DNA from 2 places in the Caloramator sp. genome. Region 1 is predicted to be linked to the other one. Evidence: riboswitches for the same ligand, from Rfam matches in the RefSeq annotation. Region 1 holds a riboswitch; the other holds the start of a gene.
The links. A riboswitch is a leader RNA that binds a small molecule or an ion and turns the genes downstream of it on or off. The one in region 1 is predicted to bind thiamine pyrophosphate.
Positions count from the first base shown of each region.

Region 1 (9,601 bases):
CTTGCCCATTAATAAAATATTCCTCCTTTATAGGTAACAAAATCCCATTTATTTGTGAAATCCATATTTTATGCATATAATTGTTTTGATCTATGTTATTCTTAATACCAAGAACTTCGATTTTTAAATTGTTTTTTTCTTCATATCCAAAAAACTCATATCTTCCTGAGTTTACCACATCCATTACCTTTTTTACTATTTCCACTACATATGGTTCATTTTGAGGAAACGCTTGTTTTACTCTAATCTTGTTGGTTACATCATCATAATAGTAGTGTTTTTCATTATTATATATCTCTATTGTTTTACCTTCACTCACCGTATCTATCCTTAACTTATATGGATAAACAAAATAAACATCTTGATGTTTTTCAAATTTGCCTTGACTTTCACTAAAACTTTCTGTCAATACGTGATATTTTATCGATTTTAAAACAACATTTTCACTTTTATTAACCTTTGAAGTGAATACAAGGTTAATAGCTGTCCTATAATAATTTATGTATGAAATGCATACTATAAAAATTATTATCATAATTCTAATTATTTTATTTTTCATATAACCACCAAAAATATTTTTTAATAATATATATGAATCAAATTTAAAAAATTTATCCAAATACAAAAATTAAATACTCTTTTAATTTTTTTGTTGACTTATGACGATAATATATATAATATAAATTGTACTATAAATTTAGAGGTGATGTTATGAAGGAAATTATTATAACTAAAAACGAAGCTGGTCAGAGACTTGATAAATTCCTAAGGAAATATTTAAAGGATATGTCACTTGGAGCTATATATAAATCAATAAGAAAAGGGGAAATAAAAATAAATAATAAGAAACAGAGTGAAAAGTACATATTAAATGAAGGAGACATTTTAAATTTTAATATTGAAATAAATACAGCTAAAAATAAAGAACCTAAAAAGTTTTTAGAAATTGATTATGATTTTAAAGTTGCCTATGAAGATGAAAATATATTAATTGTTGAAAAAAGACCTAATCAATTAGTTCATCCAGATGAAGGAAATGAAATAACCTTAACAGATGAGGTATGGGCATACCTTTATGATAAGGGTGAATACAATCCTGATGAAGAAAAAACCTTTGCACCATCACCCTGCAATAGATTGGATAGAAACACAGAAGGTCTCGTTATTTTTGCAAAAAACTATGATTCACTAAAACAAATAAATGAAGCAATAAGATTAGGTGGAATACAAAAGATATATACCGCATTAGTTAAAGGCAAAATAGCAACTGGAGAATACATAGGATATATAACAAAAAACGAAAGAACTAATAAAGTAATGATATTAGATAAAAGAGTAAAAAACTCGAAGGAAATAATAACCAAAATATTGAATGTAGAATCTGTTGGTATTGCTTCGGTTATTGAAATTGATTTAGTGACAGGAAGAAGTCATCAGATAAGAGCTCATCTATCATATTTAGGTAATCCTATAGTTGGTGATCCAAAGTATGGAAACAGAAAGTTTAATAGTTTCTTCTTCAACAAATTTGGATTAAACCATCAACTTCTTGTTGCAAATAAATTAATATTTAAAAATATCGGTGGAAATTTAAAATATCTTGAGGATAAAGTAGTTACAATGAACTTACCACCATTATTTAAAAAGATTAAAAACGACCTTTTCAAGTTCTAAAAAAGTGCCATAAAATTTTATGGCACTTTTTTTCATTAGCAGGAACATCCACCTCTTGAATATAGCTGATCAACAACAAACCTCTTTCCAAAGAAAGAATTTCTGTAGTCAATTATAAAGCCCCTTGTATACCTTGAAAGCTCCTTATCAAATAAAACTTTAACTCCTTCAACTTCATAAACATTATCAGTATTCTTTTGCTCATCCAGAGCTAAACCAAAACTTGGGCCACCTCATCCAACACCTGCAATATAAACTCTAACTCCAATATTTTGGTCCTTTCCTTCTAACTTTTTCTTTAATTCCTCAGCAGCAGACTGAGTAATCTTTATTTCCATATTTCCACCTCCATATATACCCTATATAGGTATTTATACTATATTATATTATATTATCATTTAGAATAAATGTAAACAATTTTTATTTTTCTGTTTTGTTTTTTTCGTGCTCCTCCAGAGCACGCTCATTATAATATGGATTTACACCTCATCCACATCCAGTTCTATAAATATTTCCTGATTCTTTATAATCTTTATAAATTTCTTTAATTAGTTTTTTAAATTTTTCAAGTATTTCCATTATGTCACCCCCCTATACCATACATAGGTATTATAACATATAAAATAAGTAAACAAAAGGTGACTATCACCTTTTGTTTACTTATTTAATTACCATTTATTATAATGTACTCTGTTTTCATCATATCTGTCTGCTTCATCCTTATATTCATCTGGATAACCTACTGCAACTATTGAAAAAGGAACTATATTTGATGGTAGTCCAAACATTTTAACTATTTCATTTACTCTGGTCTCATTTGGATATACTCCAATCCATACAGTTCCAAGCCCTAAACTTACTGCCTCTAAAAGTATATTTTGTGTGGATGCTGATAAATCTTGTACCCAAAAACCCTCATATTTTTCCTTTGTTAAATCAGCACACACAAGTATTGCAACTGGTGCCTCCTTAAGCATTGTAGCGTGAGGGTGTGTATTTGCAATATTATTTAAAATATTTCTGTCATCTATAACTATGTAGTGCCAAGGCTGTTCGTTTCCTGCTGATGGTGCAGCCATAGCTGCATGCAATAGTTCATCAATCTTTTCCTTCTCTACAGGTTTTGATTGATATTTTCTTATACTTCTTCTCTTGAAAATTTCATCCATAGTATCACTCCTTCCTATAATTTATTTTTTCTCACAAAGTTTTTACTATACCTTGAATATATTTACTTCCACATTTCATAAAATCTATTAGATATTTTTAAAAAAAGGAGAATTAATATGAATCTTATTTGGCTTGAAACTAATGGATGTTCAGGAAACATTATATCATTTTTAAACAGCGAAAATCCCTCCTTTGAATTTATAAAACAAAGGGTAAACATAACCTTCAGCAACAGCGAAATGTACCCATTTGGAACAAAGGCTATGGATGCTTTCTTTGATACTATAGAAAAGGGAGGCTACATTCTTGTTGTGGAGGGAGCTATTTCTACAAAGGACAACGGAAATTATAACATAATCGGCTACTACAATGACAAATATATAACTGCACTTGAAGCTGTGAAAGTTGCTTCTGAAAATGCTAAGTTTATCATTTCAGCTGGTACCTGTTCCTGTTTTGGTGGGATTTCTGCCGCATTCCCAAATATTTCTGAATCAAAGGCATTGAGCGAAGTAATTCCTAACAAAAAAATAATAAAGATGCCTGGCTGTCCTGTATCTGGAAACTGGATGGCATCTCTACTATTAAATCTTATCGAAGGAAATCAAATAGAATTAGACCCAATAGGAAGACCTATCTACCTCTATGGAAATACAGTCCACGATTTTTGTGAGAGAAGAACCTTTTTTGAAAGAAATATATTTGCTAAAAGAGTTGGAGACGTAGGTTGCTACTTAAAGATTGGATGCGTTGGTCCCTCAACTAAGGCACCCTGTCCATATACAAGATGGAATGGATATATAAAGTGGCCAATTGGTGTAAATTCACCTTGTATTGGTTGTTCTTCAAAGGATTTCCCTAACTATACATTATTTAAGGAGGATGAAGTGTAAATGGAAATAGTTTTAAGTCCTATAACCAGAATAAGTGGTTTTTTAACAATAATAGCACAGGTAGATGACAATATTGTTGTAGATGCTAAGTGTAAAGGAACAATGTTTAGAGGATTTGAAAAATTACTTATAGATAAACATCCTCTTGATGCAGTTTATTTGACACAGAGAATATGCGGTATTTGCTCTTCTGCCCACAGTATTGCATCAAGTCGTGCTCTTGAGGATTGTTCTTCACTAATAGTTGATTATAACAGCAAAATTATTAGGAACATTATACACGGTTTTGACATACTCCAAAACCATATTAGACAATTTTATTTATTTTCCATACCCGATTTTGTAAATATAGAAACAGAAAACTTTAAAAGCAAAGTTCCAAGAGATTTAGAAATAAAAATAAGCGATAATTATATTAAATCCCTATATTATTCAACTTTAGCTCATCAGGGATTAAGTATATTAGGTGGAAAAGCTCCACATAATCACGCAATTGTTTTTGGAGGAGTTACAACAAAACTTAATCAATATGAATATTCAAAGGCAGTTGAAATAGCTGATGAACTCTTGAGTTTTTGTCAATATATGCTTGAGGACTATTATATTATAGAAAAATATTATAATGAATATTTTGATATTGGTGATTCTGGTAGTAACTATTTAAGCTTCGGACTATTTGATGACACTCCTGAGTTTAGTATATGTAGCAGTGGAGTTTTAATCAATAAAAAATACAATGAATTAAACCTAAACGATATAGAGGAATATGAAGTAATAGATGATATTTCTTTTATAAAGGCTCCAAGATATTTAAATCAATCTATTGAGGTAGGTCCTCTATCCAGAAATTGTATCAAAAACGGATGGGTTAAAAGTTCTACCTTAAGTCGAATTAAATCAAGGGTTTATGAAGCAAAATCTATTGCAGAAAATGTAAAAAATATGCTCAAGGAGGTATCAATAAATAAAAACACCATAAGCAAAGATGTATTAGATGGAACCGGAATAGGTACTACAGATACAATAAGAGGTGCTCTTTACCATAGCGTAGAGATTCAAAATAAAAAAATAAATCAATATAATATAATAACACCATCAGCATTTAACCTATCACCTACATATAATGGTATTAAAGGTCCTCTTGAAAGAGCTCTTATTGGGACTTATATTGAAGACACTTCAAATCCAATTGAAATTATAAGAACCGTTCACTCCTTTGACCCCTGTGTATCTTGTGCAACTCACTTAGTAAGTAAAGATGGAGTGTTATTAAATGAAAACCATTTTGTGCATAGGTAATATTCTGATGCAGGATGATGGGATAGGTATTGTAATTGGACATATACTTAAAAAAAAGGGAATAGACTGTATAATATGTGAAACAGATATCGCCTATATAAACGATTTATTAAATGAATTTGACGACGTAATTATAGTAGATGCCATCGACTTTAATCTACCTGCAGGAAGATCTATTATAATACCTCAATTTGAATATAAACCTCTTTATAACTTTCATCATGATATATTATTTTACAAAAATAAAAAAATAACACTATATGGAATACAAGTTGAATCTATAGGAATAAGCATAAGTATATCAAAAAGCTTGCGTTCTAATCTTAAGTTATATGTAGATGAAATCATAAAACTTTATAAATCTAAATAAAATATCTATTAAATCATTGACAAGCACTAAATAATAATTGTATAATAATTGCAAGATTCAATTTCGAAACTTTCACGGAGGTCTTTTATGTATAAGTCATTTTCATTAAGCAACAACAAAGCAATGATCAACTTTTCTTCCTACTACTGCGACTCCTACGAAAAGGTGCTCGATAGCGAAGGATTTTGTAAGGTATTATCCTCATATCTTTCAAAATCCAAAAATGCAAATACTAAAACCTACAGATTTATATCAGATAAATTAGGCACTGATGACCTAACAATTATAAACAAAGAAGTTATCTCACTTTTTAAATTACTTTCTATTATGAACCTTGATGAAATAATAAAAATAAACGAAAAATACAACACATTTTCAAATTATAAAGATGAACTTATTGATTTTGTTGAAGACCTATATAGATACTGGCGTAAGATTGAAAGATACACACTAATATTTAACAATAAAATAACCGAAGGACTTGAAAAAACTCGCTTTATTGAGGCAAACCAAGATTTTTCTAATTTAATTCTATCACTATATAGAAAAGTTGAAGAAAATATACTGCAAATAACCCCAAATGTATATAGACAACTCCCAGCAGGAGGCAACGCAGGCCTTGTTTTAAGCAATAATGACTGGAAAATTCCCCCTCTGTATGAGCCACTAAAGAACATTCCTTTTATTGAAAATATCTTGCTTGATCCCCCCTTCATTGTATATCCTAAGAAGAACAAGCGAGAAGGAACATTTAAGGAAGTATTTGAAAATCCAATAAAAGATTGCAAGGTTACAACAAGGCACTGGTTTTGCTTTCCTGCTAAAGTTGGGGATTTATTAGCCTATATCTATTTTCATAGAGATTTTATGTCTCACGGAATTTCACTTTGCAATTTGTTTGAAATTGCAAAAAAGGAAGAATACCAAGGTAAAAAACCGGATATAGTATATGTATTTGGTGCAAGATGCAACTCTAATGAAACAAAAAACGTATTTTATAATGATATAGAAAACGACATTATGCTTGGTTTAGTTTCTTATAGCGATGAGATAGATTACTTTGGATATATGAAGAAGATGACATTAACTCTTCATAATTTAATTATGCTAAAGAGGGGTTATCTACCACTACACGGAGCTATGGCAAATATTACATTAAAAAACGGCAAGCAGGCTAATGTAATTCTTATTGGAGATAGTGGTGCTGGTAAATCTGAAACCCTTGAGGCTATTAGAAATCTTAAAGCAAACTTTGTAAGTGAGCTATCTATAATATTTGATGATATGGGAACAATTAGACTAAAGAATGATGATATTCTTGCCTATGGTACTGAAATAGGTGCCTTTGTAAGACTTGATGACCTTGACCAAGGTTATGCCTTCAAAGAAATAGATAGAAGTATTTTTATGAATCCTGATAAAACAAATGCAAGACTTATAATACCAGTATCAAGCTATAAGGAAATTATAAAAGGCCAAAAAGTTGATTTATTCTTATATGCCAATAATTATGATAAGGTTGAGGATGGCAATTCTATAGAATTATTTACTGATGTTGAAAAGGCAATAGATGTTTTTAAATCAGGTAAAAGGCTTGCAAAAGGAACAACAAATGAAGTAGGTCTTGTCTCATCATACTTCGCAAACCCATTTGGACCACTTCAATGGCAAGATAGATCTGACGAATTAATTGAAATATATTTTAAAACCCTATTTGATAAAGGAATAAAGGTTGGTCAAATAAAAACACAGCTTGGAATAAAAGGTTTAGAAAAGGAAGGACCAACCCTTGCTGCAAAAGCTTTATTTGAATTAATAAATAACCTATAAGAGTTTCCCCTTCATGCGATTTATATAAAACAGAAGAATCCGTGAACATATTTTGTTCACGGATTCTTTGTAATTTAATCAACATCTTTCAGTAGATAGCCTATTTATTGCATTTTTAAATTGTGGTATAAACCCTATTACAATGCATAAAATAAGGTCTGGTAATAGATAAGTTAAATTATATACTAATGAATATATCAATACATTTTGTCCTTCAGGTGCATAGGAAGCAAAGAATATAACCCCTGAAATTACGTGGAAGAACAGCCTTCCAACCCCTCCTAACACCATACCAACAGGTATATTTTTTCTTGATAAACCAGCAAGCCCTAACGCTCCAAAGGCAAGTGGATAGTCTATTATAACCTGTGCCCAATGAACAATATAAGGCTCTTGTATAAATTGAAGTATCCCATAAATTGCACCTACAATTACTCCATCCTTCACTCCATAAGTATATGCAAATATAAAAAGAGGTATTAAACTTCCAAGTGTTATAGAACCACCTTGTGGAAGTTTAAAAATCTTAATGTAGGATAACACAAAGGAAAGGGCAATACATAGACTTGCTGTTGTTATTTTTCTTGTATCAAATTTCTTCTCCTTAGTATTAGATTTGTTTAGATAGATTGATGCAACGGCAATAAGCACCAACGCCCCAAGAATTGCCCAAACATAGGGCTTAATCTTTAAAAGTCCTTCAAAAAATTGCATAAAAAAACCTCCTTTTTTTTCTACAGACGCAAAAAGGAGTACTTTTCCGCTTCCCTTCGCTGGCATTACCCAGTTCAGGTTCTAAGGGTCGAAGGTTTTACCTTCCTCTCAGCCTAAGGCTCCCCCAGCGTCTGAGATATTTTTTTCAATATAATTATACTATTCTGACGGTTAAAATACAACTAATATCTCTAAAAATTGTATTTAATCATAAAATAAGATACAAGGGAATTTATTCTAATAAGTATTGATTTATTTTAAAATTAGATTTATAATATATGTGTCAAATATATCTGGGTGTGGCGCAGATGGTAGCGCGCAAGAATGGGGTTCTTGAGGCCGCTGGTTCAAGTCCAGTCACCCAGACCAAAAGCCTTGGCATATGCCAAGGCTTTTTCCATCATAAATAACATCTTAGGGAAACTATTCAAACCAAAGCTTTATTTCTCTTTCAGCTGAATCTTTGCAATCAGAGGCGTGAACTAAATTATATGTATCTTTATATGCAAAATCCCCTCTTATTGTTCCAGGCAGTGCATCTTGATATTTTGTTGCACCATTTATATTTCTTACACATTTTATTGCATTTTCACCCTCTATTATCATAGCTATAACCATTCCAGATGTTAAGTATTTTATAAGCTCCTCAAAAAACTCCTTTCCCTTATGTTCTTCATAGTGCCTCTCCACCAATTCCCTTGTTGGAAATACAGACTTTATCGCTTTAATTTTTAGCCCCTTCATCTCATACCTTTTTATTATTTCTCCAATTAGTCCCCTTTCTACGCCATCTGGTTTAATTAAAACTAATGTTTTTTCCATTTTTATCCCTCCAACCTAATATTTATGTGTAAAGTTTATAAATTTAATGTATAATATTAACGAGGTGATTTTATGCAAAATTTATATCCAAACGAAAAAATAGAAAATCAACCTATTGTAGTAAGAAAGATTGAAAAAAAATAGGTCAAAATAATAAAGGATATTATCATCTTCAAATAAGTTCTGGTATAAAAAACTATGATGCTAAGATTTGGAACGATAGTCCTGATATTGCAGAAAAAATACTACCTGGATGCTTTGCCTATATCTCAGGTGTGGCTAAAGATTTCAAGGGAACCCTTCAAATTCATATAAATAAAATAGAAAAAATAGATAATCCAAGCCAAGAACTAATAAATAAAGTTATACCATCCTGTTATCTAAATAGCGAACAAATAGAAAAAGAACTATTTGAAATAATTGATACCATAAAAAATCAAAAAATAAAACAGCTATTAAATAATATATTTACAAACGATAATATTAAGACTTCTTTTTTAAAGAAGGCAGCAGGTGCAGAGATACATCACGCATACATAGGTGGTCTTGCACAACATACTATTGAAGTTGCAAGAATTGTAATTAATTTTACACAAATATTTCCATATGTCAACTATGATATTGCCGTAGCTTCTGCACTACTGCACGATATCGGAAAAATAATTGAGCTATCAGATTTCCCTGAAAACAAATATACAACAAGGGGAAAACTTATAGGACATATAAACATTGGAATTGAAATACTAAATAGCTTTATAGCAAAGATACAAGATTTTCCTCAAGCCTTAAGGTATGAACTTGAACACTGCATACTTTCTCACCACGGAAC
Region 1 is NZ_JAIHAO010000048.1:433-10,033, reverse strand. It holds gene JG776_RS11130 (hypothetical protein) at 1-559, opposite strand, end outside; gene JG776_RS11125 (RluA family pseudouridine synthase) at 712-1,674, shown strand; gene JG776_RS12450 (iron-sulfur cluster assembly accessory protein) at 1,710-2,012, opposite strand; gene JG776_RS11115 (nitroreductase family protein) at 2,343-2,843, opposite strand; gene JG776_RS11110 (hydrogenase small subunit) at 2,961-3,737, shown strand; gene JG776_RS11105 (nickel-dependent hydrogenase large subunit) at 3,738-5,036, shown strand; gene JG776_RS11100 (hydrogenase maturation protease) at 5,011-5,406, shown strand; gene JG776_RS11095 (phosphoenolpyruvate carboxykinase) at 5,494-7,236, shown strand; gene thiT (energy-coupled thiamine transporter ThiT) at 7,315-7,950, opposite strand; TPP riboswitch at 7,985-8,086, opposite strand; tRNA gene JG776_RS11085 (tRNA-Pro) at 8,244-8,319, shown strand; gene ndk (nucleoside-diphosphate kinase) at 8,374-8,772, opposite strand; gene JG776_RS11075 (HD domain-containing protein) at 9,048-9,601, shown strand, end outside.

Region 2 (9,601 bases), on a different contig from region 1:
GCCTTTGCAAAAGTAAGAAAAAGAACATCTCCTGCTGCACCTTCAAGCATAAGTACATCAGGTATAACAACAAATGAACTTACTTTAACTTGGACAAGTAGCCAAGGTGCAACGGGCTATAAAGTATTTATGGCAACTTTAAATGATTCAAACTACACACAAATTGCAACTACTTCAGCAACAAGCTATAAAGTTACAAATTTAAAACCTGCTACGGTATATTGGTTTTTTGTTCGTGCCTACAATACCTATGGCACATCAGGTGATTCTGCTCATATAAAAGTAACTACTCAGAATATTGTTATTAATAATCAAAAGCAGGTTATTGGATTTACAACCTACTATTACAGCGGGGACAAGTCCTCCTATAATTCTATGGTAAACAATACTTCTCTTTTAAACACAGTAATTACGCACACATATACAACAGATGGGCTTGGAAATATATCTGGTTTAGTTCCGACTGAACAAATTAATTATGCAAACAACAATGGAATAACTCCTATCGCAATGGTAAGTAATAACTTCAGTGGTGACATAGCAAAGCAGCTACTTGAAAATACACAAAATAGACAAGCTCTTATAAATAATATATCAAATGCACTAAAACTAAATGGTTATAAAGGCGTAAACATAGACCTTGAAGGAGTTTATTACTACAACAGAAGCTATCTATCAACTTTTATGAAGGAGCTTTATACTGCATTAAAACCACAAGGATATATAATAGGCATCTCTGTTCCTGCCAAAACATATGACAGCTTAACTAATAGCTGGACAGGTGCCTATGATTATGCCGAACTTTCAAAGTACGTAGATCAATTTATACTAATGACCTACGATGAGCACTACCCAGGGGGTACACCTGGTGCTATTGCATCCATTGGATGGGTGCAGAAGGTAATAGATTATACTATTACTGTTGTTCCTAAAGAAAAGATTTTCTTAGGACTTGCAGCCTACGGATACGACTGGTCCTCAAATGGAACAAAGGCATATAGTATAAATGGAATTTATAACATTGCAAATAGCAATAATGCAACTATCCTTTGGGATGATATATCAAAGTCACCTTATTTTAATTATACAGATGTAAATGGAGTAGCACATTCTGTTTGGTTTGAAAATGATAAAAGCATTGCATATAAGCTTGATTTAGTAAACAGTTATAATCTTTCTGGAGTTGCTATTTGGAGACTTGGACTTGAAAATACAGATTATATGAATATGATAAAGGCTAAATTTAATAAATAAAAATAGGGCTTTATACCCTATTGCTGCTAAAAAATTATATATTGATTAGCCCCATGAAGGATTTCTTGGGCATTCGTTCATTTCGCTAATCAATTCTAAGTTTTTCTTTGTTTGAAAAAGCTAAGAATTGCTAAAGCTCATGAAAGAGCCTATTGAAATCCATTCATGGGGCTTTTTCAAAACTTAGCTAACAACTATGTTTATCAACAATCTCAGGGCTTTATGCCCTATTTTTGTTACGTATTCCAAAATAGTTTGTCCCCCACACACCAATAATTATCATTACTGCACCAATCAATTTGTAGCTTTCAAAACTTTCACCTCTTATTATAATACCAGCTATAACCGATACAACTGTAGTAAGGTTCGCAAAGACTGATGATTGTGATGCAGGAAGCTTTGATAAACTGTAATTTACAAGCAAAAATGCAAAAACCGATGACAATACACCAAGGTAGAAAATTGAAATTGAAACCTGTATATTTATCTTAGATAAAATATTAATATCATTAGACATTATACCCTGAATAAAATATAGTGTTCCAAAAGCAATCATCCCAAGTATCATCATAAAATAAGTCGTCTCGTATGATGTGAAATCCTGTGAGGCTCTTCTTGAATAGATATTAAACATTGCAGCACTAAAAACTGCAGAGAGTAAAAATATAATTCCTTTTAATTGGCCCTTTGCCTCTAAATTTCCTCCACCTAATACAATCGTTAGAACCCCTACAACAGATATAATTATAAATATCCATTGAATATTTGAAGGTTTTTCGTCTAATAAAAACGCTGCAAGTATTGCAACAAGTACAGGAATAAAGGCCATCATAACCCCAGCCTCTGATGATGTAGTATACTGAAGCCCCTTTGTTTCCATAATAAAATATATAATCGGCTGCCAAAGGGCAACTAATATTAGGGGTTTTAAATTTTTGCCCCTTAAATTTACCTTAACAATCCCAAACAATATTAAAAGAGACATTGTTATTGTTGCTGTTGTGAACCTTAAAAATAAAAGTTCAAAGGTTGACAGCGTCTCTAATGCAGCTTTACTAAATATAAAGGAAAAACCAAAAATTAAAGACATCGTAACTCCAGCCAAGTATGGAAGATACTTTTTCATAACACACCTCCTATTCACTTTGTATATTCTAACATAAGTTTTATTAAAATAAAACAATAGCAATAAAAGTTGTTTTAAATAAAAATAGGGCAATTTATTTGCCCTCAGGCTGTTGAAAAAGGTATATTTTGATTAGCCCTATGAAGGATTTCTTGGGCATCGATTCATTTCGCTAAGCAATACTAAGCTTTTCTTTATTTGAAAAGCTTAGTATTGCTAAAGCTCACGAAAGAGCCCATTGAAATCCATTCATAGGGCTTTTTCATAATTTATCTAATAAGTAGATTTGTCAACAATCTCAGGACAATTTATTTGCCCTATTCTTGTAAAAATTTACTTTTAATTTTTATAGCAGCATCTTTTACATCTTCTTTACCTAATATTGCTGAAATAACTGCTACCCCATCACAAAGCCCCTTAAGTTTATAAACATTATTTTCATTTATACCACCTATAGCAACTACTTTACAATTTAAATTGTTTCTTATTTTCTTTAGCGTCTCTATATTTACATTAACTGCATCTTTTTTAGTATCTGTTGGGAATATAGCACCAACACCTAAATAATCTGCTCCATCTTCAAATGCCCTATTTGCCTCTTCTATATTACTTACGGATACTCCAAGAATTTTATTCTCACCTATAAGTTGCCTTACCTTTTTGGCAGGTATATCTTCTTGTCCAATATGTACACCATCAGCATCTACAGCTAATGCAATATCCACTCTATCATTAATTATTAATGGAATACTATATTTACTGGTTATTTTCTTCATTTGAATTGCAATATTATAAAATTCCAAAGAGGATGCCTCCTTCTCCCTAAGTTGCACAATTGTAACTCCTCCCTTAATAGCATCCTCAATACAACTTAACCAATCTCTATCTCCAATTATTTTTCTATCTGTAACTAGATGCAAACTATAATCAACCTTTTTCAAGTCTAACACCTTCTTTTATTTTTATATCATTTAAATTATATATTTCATCAAACAATTTAACCTTAAATGTCCCTATATTATTTCCTGACTTTTTATATGCCTCTTCACTGCATAACCTGATATGCAAGAAATCAATGGATCGCATCCTGCCCCTAAAAATGAACTTAATTTGTTTTCACCATATTTTGTATAATCAGATATCAAAGGTAACCATGATATTGGCATTACAATACTAAGTTCAAGCCCTAACCCAAAAGAAATTCCTTCAGTACATTCAAGGTTATTTGTACTTGAGTTTACTAAAATATAAAACATCACCAACGAAAGAAACATAAGTAGAACAACTGATATGTAGTTTAATTTTGGATATTTAAAGGAACTATATTCAGTCCATATATAAACTAATACGCCAACACTTAAAACCCATATATAAAAGTTTTCATAACCAAATAGACTTTTAAAGATTTGATTCATACCATTAGATGCTGTAATAAGCATAATTGATGTCCAGCCAACTAGTTGTATAAAGTTTAAAATCGAAAATATGTATTTCCCGAAAACACCAAAGGATAAACTAACTGTTTCCATAGCTGTCATATTCTTTTCCTGTCCTATAACTCCAGCTAATCCCAATATCAAACATCCTATTAAATGCCCTATAATTATTGCAGCTACCCCCTTCTTTATACCAAGAGATCCAAGAAAGGCTCCTGCCATTATTTCAGCGACCGAAATGGCTGCCCCAAACCATAAAAAGAAAAAATATCTTCCTTTTTTATTCTTCATCTATAATTACCTCCTTACTTTTGAAAGCATAAAAGTGATCAACCGGCCCAACCCCCATACCTATGCTGAAGGAATTTTTAATTGCATTTTGTATATAATTTTTACTTCTACTTATAGCTTCTATAACATCAAATCCTAATGCTAAATTTGAAGCAATTGCTGAAGATAAAGTACAACCTGTACCATGTGTATTTTTGGTTTTAATTCTATTTCCTTTGAATTGGTAATATTCTAATCCATCAAATAATATATCAATTGCATCACCATTTAGGTGTCCACCTTTAACAAGAACATATTTTGCTCCTAAATCATATATTTTCCTACAAGCCTTCTTCATATCATTTACATCTTTAATTTCCATCTGAGCTATTAAACTTGCCTCATAGATATTTGGGGTTATTATTGTACAAATTGGTATCAATTTGCTAAGTAAACTATTAATTGCCTCATCTTTTAATAGCTTAAATCCACTTTTTGAAATCATAACAGGATCTAAAACAATATTTGGTGCTTTATAAAATTTTAATGAATTAGCAACCACATCAATTATATTGCTGCTTGACAACATACCAATTTTTACTGCATCAACCTTAATATCATCAAAAACTGCACTAATTTGTTTTTCGATCACCTCCACAGGTAAATCATAGGAATGAATTACTCCTTGAGTGTTCTGTGCTGTTACTGAAGTAATAACACTCATACCATACACTAAATGAGCTGAAAATGTTTTTAAATCTGCCTGAATTCCTGCACCTCCACAGCTGTCTGAACCTGCAATTGTTAACACCTTTTTCATAACATCACCTCCAAAAAAATCTAAAACCACCCAGCAAGGGTGGTTACAAAAAAGGCTATTCCAGTGGGAATAGCCTTGATATCTTTTAGTATCCCACATCCCTACGCTGGTATCAACCAGATCAGGTTCAAAGGGTCAAAGGTTTCAACGGACCTTACTCTCAGATGGCCTCATCCATCTCCCCTTGTGGCGTAATTATTAAGTTTTAACCAATTTCATTATAGTTAAAATTTTTTATATATTCAAGTATTTTTTAGATTATATTATTTGACTGCAAAAATTTATTATTTAGTAAATAAAATATACAAAATATATTTCTAAAATAACCTCATGTAAAAATGATAACACTTTAATGAAATACCTTCCCTAAAATCGATATAAAGCCTATTTTACTATTTCTTTATCCTTTTCTAATATATGCTTTACCAACCAATCAACTATGAAATTTAATATATCAAGTAAATACTTATCTTGTTCAATATCAACTTTATTTAAATCAATTGATTTTATTTTATCTATAAACTGCTTATGTTCTATTTTATGTAAAAAATAACCTTCATGTCCTATTTGTTTCATATATTCTTCTTCAGAATCAAAATGATATACAGTATAATCTTCAAGTTCCTTCAATATTTCAACTATTTTATCAAACTTATCAATGTATAAATCATTTTTTAATACTTCATAAGCTTTATTTGCAATTTCAACTAAGTGCTTATGCTGATTGTCTATATGTTCAACCCCCATTGAATATTCTTTTTTCCACGTTATCATAATCATCCTCCTATCCTAAAATGCATAAGTAATCTCTTTATAATTTCACTTTGTTAACTTATTAAACCCCTTATCCTCTTTATATAGCTTGGTGTTGTTCCGCAGCAGCCTCCTACAACCTTAACTCCTATATTAATCATTGATAAAATGTGTTTTGCAAACTCATCTTCATCAACATCATATACCAAATCTCCATCTATTTCCTTTGGAATTCCTGCATTGGGTTTTACAAGAACAGGTATGTTTGTACTTTTTAATATTTCCTGGGCTATATTTATCATATCAAAGGGGCCTGTTGAACAGTTTGCACCAACTGCCACAACCCTATATTTTTCAATTGTTTTTATCATATCATAAAGAGTATAACCTAAAAAAGTACTTCCCTCTTTGTTAAATGACATAGATGCAAAAACAGGTATATTAAAATAATCTGCTGCATTTAAGGCAATCTCTAATTCTTCAATATCATACATTGTTTCAATAAGTATGAAATCCACACCTTCTTCTTTGCCTATCTTAATTTGCTCTTTATAAATTTCAAAGGCCTGTTCTTTACTTATAGGCCCTTTAGGCTCAATAAGTTTTCCTATTGGCCCAATATCTTGTGCAACAAGTAAATCTTTGCTTGCACTTCTTGCTATGTCTATTCCTCTTTTTATTACCTCTTTAAAATCAAATCCACACTCTTCCATACTTAATCTGTTTGAACGGAAGGTATTTGTTACAACTGCATCACATCCTGCATCAACATACTCACTATGTATTTTTTTTATAAGTTCAGCTTCTGTAATATTAAGGGTGTCTGGTACTATATCCCTTTTTCTTTTATATTTTTGAACCATTGTACCCATTGCACCATCTAAAAGCATAACCTTGTTATTATTAAATGGAAACATTTTTACCTCACCTTTATTAAAACATTTTTATAAATTAATATGCTTGTTGTTGAGTAGATTACTGCAACTGCCCAGCCTGCTAAAACATCTGTAAAGTAGTGTACCCCAAGATATATGCGGCTTATACCTATGATAAGAGCTAAAATTAAAACTATCCACTTTATAAAGTTATTTTTAAATTCCATTTCGTTTAGATAATACACAAAAACAAGGGCAAAGGTTAAAGAAACCATAGCGTGGCCACTTGGATAGCTGTATCCCTTTGCTTCAATTAACCTATATATTAAATCTGGTCTTGGTCTTTTAAAAAGTACCTTTAAAAGTTCATTAAAAAGCCATACTAATGTTATGTTTAATGCAAAAAATGATGCAAATCTTTTTTGCTTATTCTTTATCATAAGTAAGACGGCTAAAACTGTAAATGCAATTACAAATTGATAGTTACCAAGTACAGTTACTGCCTTGAATATCTTAATTAAAACATTATTTCTAATTGATAATACTAATTGTAATATATACATATCAAAGGTATAATTCTTATGAATAAAATTCTCCTCTGTAAGTTCCCAGAACACAAATAGAGAGAAGATAGATAATATTATTGATGTATATACATAAAAGGCTGTCTGATCAACAATTCTATATTTTTTGTGGAAACTATTTAATCTTGCATATATTTTTTTCTTATATACAGCAAAATTCAGTTTTAACAAGTTTTTCTTATTTAAATATTTAAATAATGTATAGAATAAAATTAATACAAGAGCAACTCCTATTGTTATATACTCAAAATAGTTCGTAATAAAATACTTTGCACTATCTCCCATATAGAAAATTAAAATTCCTTCAAGGAAAAACCTTATTCCTCTGCCTATTAAAGAGGCAGTAACAAATGTAAAAAAGTTTATGTTAAACACACCAGCTGCAATTGTAAATATCTTGTATGGTATTGGTGTAAAGCCTGCAATTACTATAGACCAACCTCCATATTTATCAAAGTAATATCCAACTTTTTTAATTTTGTCCTCTTTAAAAAACTTCCCCAATATTGGTTTCCCAAGCCTTTTCCCTATGTAATACCCAAATATACCTCCTGCAACGGAAGATAATGTTGTTGATAATGCATATAAAAATGACATATTTTTGTCCATTAAACACATAGGAATCAATATAACATCTGGCGGTATTGGGAAAAACGAAGACTCTGCAAAGGATAAGACAATTAAACCAAGTATTCCATAGGATTGAAATATGTTTATTAAATGTTGTAATATCTGCTGCATATCCAACCTCCGTGCCACCCAAGTGAAATGTGACATTAGCCATTTTATACTAAATATAAATTTATATTAATTTAAAAAACTATCGAAATAAATCTTCAGAAGATAGATAATATAATTTTGATATACCAATGCTCATAATAAACACTTATTAAAATAATACATTAACAAATTTATGCCTTATAAAATATTATAATTTATAAATCCCTCTTTTGGAATAAATAATTTTAATTTATCCCAAACTTTTATTATATGATACAACATTTAATTTTTGCACTGCATTTTTTTATTGTTATTGACTTTTAAATAATATAAAATAATTTTAACAAAATAGTTATGAAATGTTTAATATAAGAGATTTATTACAAATTATAGTAAATAATTTTTCCCTATCCTCATCTAAACAAACTTATACTTTATTTGCTTAAAAATATAAATTAATTTGAGGTGATAAAATGAAAAATATAAATGTTGGACTTATTGGCTTTGGGCTGTCTGGACAAGTGTTTCACGCACCTATTATAGACTGCATAGAAGGATATTCATTAAAAAAAATTTATACGAAAAACGAAAAGAATATCAAAATAGCAAAAGAAAAATACTCTGCAGAGGTTTGTAGTAATGTTGATGATATTTTAAATGGTGATGAAATAGATCTTGTTGTGGTTGCAACTCCAAATGAAAGCCATTATGAATATGCAAAGAGGGCTCTTTTAAAGGGAAAGCACGTTGTAGTTGAAAAACCCTTTACTGTCACAACAAAACAGGCTGAAGATTTGATTAAAATTTCGAGAGAACAATCTAAGGTTTTATCAGTTTACCAAAACAGAAGATACGACAGCGACTTTAAAACAGTAAAGAAGGTTATCGAAAGCGGTGTTTTAGGAAAGATTGTTGAATTTGAGGCACATTTTGATAGATTTAGAAATTTCCCTAAAAATTATTGGAGGGAGGAGAATATACCTGGCTCTGGAATATTATATGATTTAGGTTCACACCTTGTCGACCAAGCTCTTTATCTTTTTGGAACACCCAATAAGTTTTTTGCCGATGTAAGAAAACAAAGAAGCTTTGCAAAGGCAGACGATAACTTTGAAATTATTTTATTTTACGATAACTTAAAGGTTACACTTAAAGCTTCAATGCTTGTAAAAGAACCTCTACCTAAATACATAGTAACAGGTGAAAACGGAAATTTTGTGAAGTATGGAATGGATGTACAAGAGGAACATTTAAGAAGGGGGCTTACACCAAATACATACTCTCCTTGGGGAAAAGAGCCTGAAACTACAAATGGAATTTTAAATACAAATCTAAATGGGATTGATATAAGGACAACTATACAAAGTGAATGCGGTGATTATAGGGAGTATTATAGAGAGCTATATAGTGCAATTGTAGAAGGCAAAAGAGTACCTGTTACAGCAGAAGAGGCAAGAAACACAATATACATATTAGAAAGTGCCAGCCAGGTGAAATGCGACATTATCCAATTTATTCCATATAATTAATCTCGTAGATGTGTATAAAAGCATTTCCTTAATTAGTACCACTAAAAACACTTCTGGTAGTTAATTTAAAAAAGCCCCTAAAAGGACTAATTAGTCTCATTTATGGGGCTTTTATATTTTAATTTAATTTAATTCTATTTTTGCTCTGCCTGCTTTAGTGCCTCTGCTACTGCATTCATTATACCAACACTTGTTCTTGTTGCACCAGATACTGCATCTACATTTGTTGATTGC
Region 2 is NZ_JAIHAO010000003.1:48,441-58,041, reverse strand. It holds gene JG776_RS01945 (glycosyl hydrolase family 18 protein) at 1-1,254, shown strand, start outside; gene JG776_RS01940 (DMT family transporter) at 1,475-2,380, opposite strand; gene thiE (thiamine phosphate synthase) at 2,698-3,321, opposite strand; gene JG776_RS01930 (cytosine permease) at 3,394-4,107, opposite strand; gene thiD (bifunctional hydroxymethylpyrimidine kinase/phosphomethylpyrimidine kinase) at 4,097-4,906, opposite strand; TPP riboswitch at 4,988-5,101, opposite strand; gene JG776_RS01920 (bacteriohemerythrin) at 5,291-5,680, opposite strand; gene JG776_RS01915 (homocysteine S-methyltransferase family protein) at 5,734-6,576, opposite strand; gene JG776_RS01910 (phosphatase PAP2 family protein) at 6,579-7,859, opposite strand; gene JG776_RS01905 (Gfo/Idh/MocA family oxidoreductase) at 8,312-9,367, shown strand; gene JG776_RS01900 (4Fe-4S binding protein) at 9,502-9,601, opposite strand, start outside.
Region 2: it holds a riboswitch for thiamine pyrophosphate, as region 1 does, so the genes downstream of both, thiD (bifunctional hydroxymethylpyrimidine kinase/phosphomethylpyrimidine kinase) here and thiT (energy-coupled thiamine transporter ThiT) in region 1, are expected to answer to the same signal.